Linked DNA regions of Chelativorans sp. AA-79. The protein of the gene in region 1 interacts with the protein of each later gene in a pairwise test. Links are inferred from orthologs where the notes say so. Each region holds a gene or a part of one and is shown on either strand. Other genes may lie near its edges.

Region 1 (3,243 bases):
AGCGCCTTGCAGGCCTTGAGGCCATCCATGGTGAGCGGCACCTTGATGGCGATGTTGTCGGCGATCTTCGAGAGGATCTCGGCTTCGCGCATCATCTCCTTGAACTCGACCGCGGTCACCTCCGCCGAGACCGGCCCGTCGACGATCTCGCAGATCTCCTTGGTGATGTCGAGGATCGGCCGGCCGGCCTTCATGATCAGGGAGGGATTGGTCGTCACCCCGTCCAGAAGCCCGGTCTCGCTCAATTCACGGATTTCATTCACATCGGCGGTGTCGACGAAAAACTTCATGATGCTCTCTCCTTCTCGCGTGGCCGGGCTCCAGCCCACCCCACCCCCAATCTATGCTCGGCCTTGCTCTAATCCAAGAAACGGGCAAGGTCACGCTCAATGAAAGAAGATTCGACGATCAAGCGCGTGATTCCCGTCATGGTGCCCATGCCGGCCGAGCGGCCATATTCCTATGCCGTGCCCGAAGGTCTCAGTGTGCAGCCGGGGGCGATCCTGCGCGTGCCCTTGGGCCCGCGCGAGGTGGCCGGCGTCGCGTGGGACGGCGACGGGGAGCCCGTGGAGGCCAGGAAACTCAGGGAGATCTCCCAGGTCTTCGAATGCCCGCCCCTGCCGGCGGAGATGCGCCGCTTCATCGAGTGGGTGGCTGCCTACACGCTCTCGCCCCCCGGCATCGTCGCGCGCATGGCCTTGCGGGCCCCCGCCGCTTTCGACCCCGAGCCGCCGACGGAGGGGCTGCGGCTCACCGCAAACCGTCCCGGGCGCACGACGTCCGCGCGCGAGCGCGTGCTCCACTACGCCGCGGACGGCCACGCCTGGACGCGCTCGGGCCTTGCCCATGCGGCGGGGGTTTCCACAACGGTGATCGACGGGCTCCTGGCGCAGGGCGTGTTCGAGCGCGTGGAGATCCCACCCCAGCCGATCGTGCCACACCCCGACACGGACTTCGGCCGCCCCGAACTTTCGCCCGACCAGCAATTGGCCGCCGAGCGCCTGAGCGAGAAGATCGGTGCCGGCGGCTTCAGCGTCACGCTTCTCGACGGCGTGACGGGTTCGGGAAAGACGGAGGTCTATTTCGAGGCGGTGGCCGCTGCCCTCGACCGGGGCGAGCAGGTGCTCATCCTGCTGCCGGAGATCGCCCTCACCCAGGCCTTCCTGGAACGCTTCCACGACCGCTTCGGCGCAAAGCCGGCGGAGTGGCACTCGGATCTGGCGCCGAGGAAACGCGAGCGCGTGTGGCGGCAGGTGGCGGAAGGCCAGGTGCGGGTGGTGGCCGGCGCCCGTTCGGCCCTCTTCCTGCCCTTCCGTGAACTCGGACTGGTCGTCGTCGACGAGGAGCACGATCCCGCCTACAAGCAGGAGGACCGCGTTTTCTACAACGCGCGCGACATGAGCGTGGTGCGCGGACGGCTCGGCAATTTTCCCGTCGTGCTCGCTTCGGCGACGCCTTCGCTCGAAAGCCGCGTGAACGCCGAACAGGGCCGCTACGAGCGCATCGTCCTTTCCGCCCGCTTCGCGGATGCCGCGCTTCCCGAACTGCGGGCGATCGACATGCGCAAGGCCCCTCCGGAACGCGGAGGGTTCCTCTCGCCGGTGCTGGTCGAGGCGATCGGGCGCACGGTCGAGCGCGGGGAGCAAGCGCTTCTCTTCCTCAACCGCCGCGGCTATGCCCCCCTGACGCTCTGCCGCGTCTGCGGCCACCGCTTCCAATGCCCGAACTGTTCGAGCTGGCTGGTGGAACACCGCTTCCGCCGCCAGCTCGTCTGCCACCATTGCGGGCACAACGAGCCGCAGCCGGAGGCCTGTCCCGAATGCGGCACGCTGGACCACCTCGTGCCCTGCGGCCCTGGCGTCGAGCGTATCGCGGAAGAAGTCGACCGGCACTTTCCCGAAGCGCGCACGATCATCCTGTCCTCCGACCTCCTCGGTGGCGTGAAGCGGCTGCGGCTGGAGCTCGAAGCCATCGCCGACGGCGAGGCCGACATCGTGGTCGGCACCCAGCTCGTCGCCAAGGGCCACAACTTCCCTTCGATGACGCTGGTGGGCGTGGTGGACGCGGATCTGGGCCTTGCCAATGGCGACCCGCGCGCGGCCGAACGCACGTTCCAGCTCTTGAGCCAGGTAACCGGCCGCGCCGGCCGCTCGGGCAAGAAAAGCACGGGCCTCCTGCAGACCTACCAGCCGGAGCATCCGGTCATGCGCGCGCTCGTCTCCGGCGATGCGGAGACATTCTACGAGCGCGAGATCGCGGAGCGCGAGCGCGCCGGCCTGCCGCCCTTCGGCCGGCTGGCATCGATCATCGTCAGCGCCGCCACACGACCGGAGGCCGAGGGCTACGCCCGCGCATTGCGGCGCGCGGCACCCGCCGCAGACGAGATAGAGGTTCTGGGCCCTGCCGAGGCCCCGCTCGCCGTGTTGGCCGGCCGCCACCGTTTCCGTCTCCTCGTTCACGGCATGCGCCGGGCCGATCTTCAGGCCTATCTGCGCCGGCTGCTCGACACGGCGGAGAAACCGCGGGGCTCCGTGCGCGTCCAGGTGGACATCGACCCGCAGAGCTTCCTTTGACGGTCCCACGCAGCCGCAAGTCAGCCGCTGCCACTTCCCGTCCCGAATCGGGTATAGGGGCGGTCCAGTAAAGTGCCGGACAGGAGGTGCAACATGGATTTCGCGTTTCCCTGGCCCTACAGTCCCGGAGAGTGGCTGGCCTGGATAGGCGCTGCACTCACCGCGCTTTTCGGCCTGGCGAACCTGATCGCCCCCCGGCTCATCCTTCGCGCCGGCGCAGCCGCGGACGCGGGGTCTACCCGCGCGCTCCTGGGCGGCTTTTACGCCGGGACCGGCCTGTCGGCCATCCTGTTCGCGCAGCCGCTCATCTATCTGGCCCTCGGCATCGCCTGGGCGCTCGCCGCCCTCGGCCAGGCGCTCTCATTGCTCTTCGACAAAGGCAGCGCAGTCGGCAAGTCGGCGCGTCTTGCCGCAACGCTCTTGATGGCTGCCCTGCCGCTTGCTTTCGTGCTTGGTTTCATTCCCTGACACGGAAGGAAGGATATGCGCTTCCCGGCTGAGGACACCGTGCCGGCACGCATGCGACAAAAGAGGCGCAAATCCTTGGGGCTCCGCGTGTTGCGAGTCCGGTAAGCCTGTGCTAGACGGCAATCGGCTTTCAGCCGGGGGGACGGCTGCGCTCGTTCTCCCGCGCTGAAATTATCAACAAGGTCAGAGATTTAGACCGAGT
Region 2 (3,012 bases), 2.1 Mb from region 1 along the record:
ATCGAGATCGACATTCTTCAGATTGTGCTCGCGCGCGCCGCGAATGGAAATGACCTTGTGATCGGGCATGCCCCGTCGATGCCTTCCGATTGTCCAGAACCGCCGGCCGGTCGGCCGGCTACGCTTATATAGGAAATGCGGGGCCAATATCGATGGCGCAGCCGCATCTCGCCCTCGGACCAGTGCCAGGATGATCTCCTCCACCTTTTCCAGCTTTTTGCAGCGAGGGCAAGTGAAAAGAACAAAGGACGAACAATCTCCTGACACAACGATGTCGGGAGGGTGCTGCTCCCGCGCCGATCACTTTTGCGCTCCTTTCGCGGGATGGCTTGACAGGACGGGCGGGCGGGGCGCAGAATCCTTTCACGTCGGGAGATGGCGTTTCAAGGCACTGCCTTGAGCTCGCCGCTTGCCGACGACGCTGGAGCAACGAAACAGGGAGGGAGGCATGACTCCACCGGACTGTTCACAGGGCTCCACCACGGATGTGGAGCCACAGCCGGTTTGGGGCTGACCTGATCCACCAAGCATGTCCCGGTAGGGCCTAAGGCCGCGGGAAGTGCGGAAATGCCGTTCGGGTGGACGCCGCGTCAGCACCAGCCGACTGCCGACAATCAGGAAATTGCGCGGATGGTGGCAACGCCGTCCGATGAAAAGCCGGTCATTTGCTCCCGGCATGGAAAATCCTAGATCGGCCCCTGCGCGCCCGGAAACCAAGCGGCGGCGGGGCCTTCCCCTTTGGTTCGGCAGTTGCTGGAGAGTGCAACGAGCAGGCGTCGCATAAGCGGCGGTGGAGCGGAACCGCGCGAGCCAGGGCCGGCAATCCGCGCACATTCCGAAGCATGGCTCCGCTTGCGCGATGCATTGTTCTGCGTTAGAACAAAAAAAGAACAAATGAGTTGTGGACGGGTCGGTGAGGTGCGCCCATTCGCGGGCGCGCGGCGAGCGTCGATCGGATAGGATCGTCGCCTGGATGGGAGCAGCCGGGTTGCTGCGGGGCTGTTGATCCCGCAATGAACGGCCTCCGGTTGCGAAATTTTGGATGAGTGGAGTGATGTCATGGCGGGTAGCGTCAACAAGGTGATCTTGGTCGGCAATCTGGGAGCGGATCCCGAGATCCGGCGACTCAATTCGGGCGACCCGGTCGTGAACCTTCGGATCGCGACTTCGGAGAGCTGGCGCGACCGGAACACCGGCGAGCGGCGCGACCGCACCGAATGGCACAATGTCGTGATCTTCAACGACAATCTGGCGAAGGTGGCCGAGCAGTATCTGAAGAAGGGCATGAAGGTCTATATCGAGGGGCAGTTGCAGACCCGGAAATGGACCGACCAGTCCGGCCAGGACCGCTATACGACCGAGGTGGTACTGCAGAAGTTCCGCGGCGAGCTGCAGATGCTCGATTCGCGCGGGCAGGGCGGCGAAGGCCAGGTGGGATATGGCGGCGGCGGGCGCAACTCCGATTTCGGCCAGTCGAGCCCGGCCGAAAGCGGCGGCGGTGGTGGCGGCGGCTACTCGCGCGATCTGGACGACGAAATCCCGTTCTAAGGCGCGCAGGGGCCCGACCCGAAGGAAAAGCCGGTGTCCTCGGAGCCGATCAGGGGCTGCCGTGCTCACGCGGGGCATGTCGGCTCTGGCGCCATATCCGAAAATGAGGCTTGGCAATCCCCGTTGCCGTCAGGATTTCTTTCCGGCGTTAAGCGGAAATGATGGCCCGGATCGGCCCTGCGCTGTTTCAATCGCCGCATTCGGCTCCCATTCTTGGCACTGCCCGTGATGACACGGGCAGCGTTGCGGGCTCGGGTCTTGCCTTGTCCGCCGGACGAAAAGCCAAAGAAGGATCAGGAACGTGATTTTGAAGAACAGTTCTCGAAACCTGCTTGCGGCCGCCTGCCTGTCCGCCGGTGTTGTCGTTGCCGCACCCGCGCTCGCTCAGGAGCCGCCCCAACCCTCCGCACCTGCCGCGAACCAGCCTTCCGAACCGGCCGCTGAGGCTCCAGCCGTCAGCGAGGAAAAACTGCAGTCTTTCGTCGTGGCGTTTGCCGAAGTCGAGAAGATCAAGCAGGAATATTCACAACGGCTGCAGGGAGCCGGCTCTGAAGGGGAGCAGCAGCAGATCCAGAACGAGGCCGGCCAGAAGATGTTGCAGGCGGTCCAGGACAAAGGCATCTCGGTGGATGAATACAACCAGATCATCCGGGCGGCGCAAACGGACCCCGCCTTGGCGGAACGGGTGACGGAGGCCATGGGCCAGGCAGAGCAGTAGCATCCGCGCAAGCGGACGAATCCATCTCCCGTCCGGCGACGACCGGGCGGGAGATTATCTTCAGGCAGCATCCGCTGCCCATCATTGCCCCCACACTCCTCTGCTTGCCGAGGGCTGAAGCGTCTCGGCCGATGAAGAGCGCATGGACAGCCCGGCCCCTGGCGGCACCGCTGCCATGGATGCCTGAGCCGCATACCGGCCTAGCGGCTGGCCCGGTAGTTATCGGCTGGAAGCAAGCTGGTCCATGAATGTGAGAACTTTCCTCTCCTGATGGGGACAGAAATCGCCCATCTTGAGTTTATCTTTCGCTGCCAACCCTTTGTTCCCATTCACCATTCACCATCCACCATCCACCATTCACCATCAACAAAAACACGTTGTTTTTCTCCCCACTCCCTCCGCCCGGTTTATTCTTGCCCCATCGCTCTCGCGGGAACCGGATGCGCACCGGGTGTTCGGGAGGGCGGCGGAAACCTCCCTCCCCAGGATCGGAACCTGGGGATCCGAGGGCCCGCGACAGGCCGGCGGTGCCGGGGCGGTGGGTGTGAGAGGCCGTTTCCGGAAAAACGGATGCTGGGTGAGAGACGGCATCGCGGAAACCGCGGAGAAGCCGCTAGGGTTCTCCTTCGGCCCGGCAGAGACCACCCCCTTCATTGGGTGCAGCCGGGAAGGAGAAGGGTCCGAGTGATCGGCCGAGGTCGGGACAGACTCCGGCGGGGGTGAGGAGCGGTCCGCGCAGCGGACGA

What was found.
Region 2: the proteins of PVE73_RS03030 (region 1) and PVE73_RS12925 interact in binary tests that used the Escherichia coli proteins (3 or more experiments, as listed by UniProt). The link is inferred for Chelativorans sp. AA-79 from one-to-one orthologs.

The regions. Positions count from the first base shown.
Region 1 is NZ_CP120361.1:603,663-606,905, reverse strand. Bases 54-2,981 are described here. They hold PVE73_RS03030 (primosomal protein N'), read left to right. Parts: upstream 54-389; coding sequence 390-2,573; downstream 2,574-2,981. Other genes in these bases: PVE73_RS03025 (DUF4345 domain-containing protein), read left to right, coding at 2,667-2,981; fsa (fructose-6-phosphate aldolase), read right to left, coding at 54-290. Outside these bases: more of fsa, read right to left, coding at 1-53; more of PVE73_RS03025, read left to right, coding at 2,982-3,041.
Region 2 is NZ_CP120361.1:2,668,557-2,671,568, forward strand. What follows is about bases 107-2,803. They hold PVE73_RS12925 (single-stranded DNA-binding protein), read left to right. Parts: upstream 107-1,059; coding sequence 1,060-1,548; downstream 1,549-2,803. Other genes in these bases: PVE73_RS12930 (DUF4168 domain-containing protein), read left to right, coding at 1,856-2,266. In the rest of the region: excinuclease ABC subunit UvrA, read right to left, coding at 1-69. UniProt on the Escherichia coli protein: Plays an important role in DNA replication, recombination and repair. Binds to ssDNA and to an array of partner proteins to recruit them to their sites of action during DNA metabolism. Acts as a sliding platform that migrates on DNA via reptation.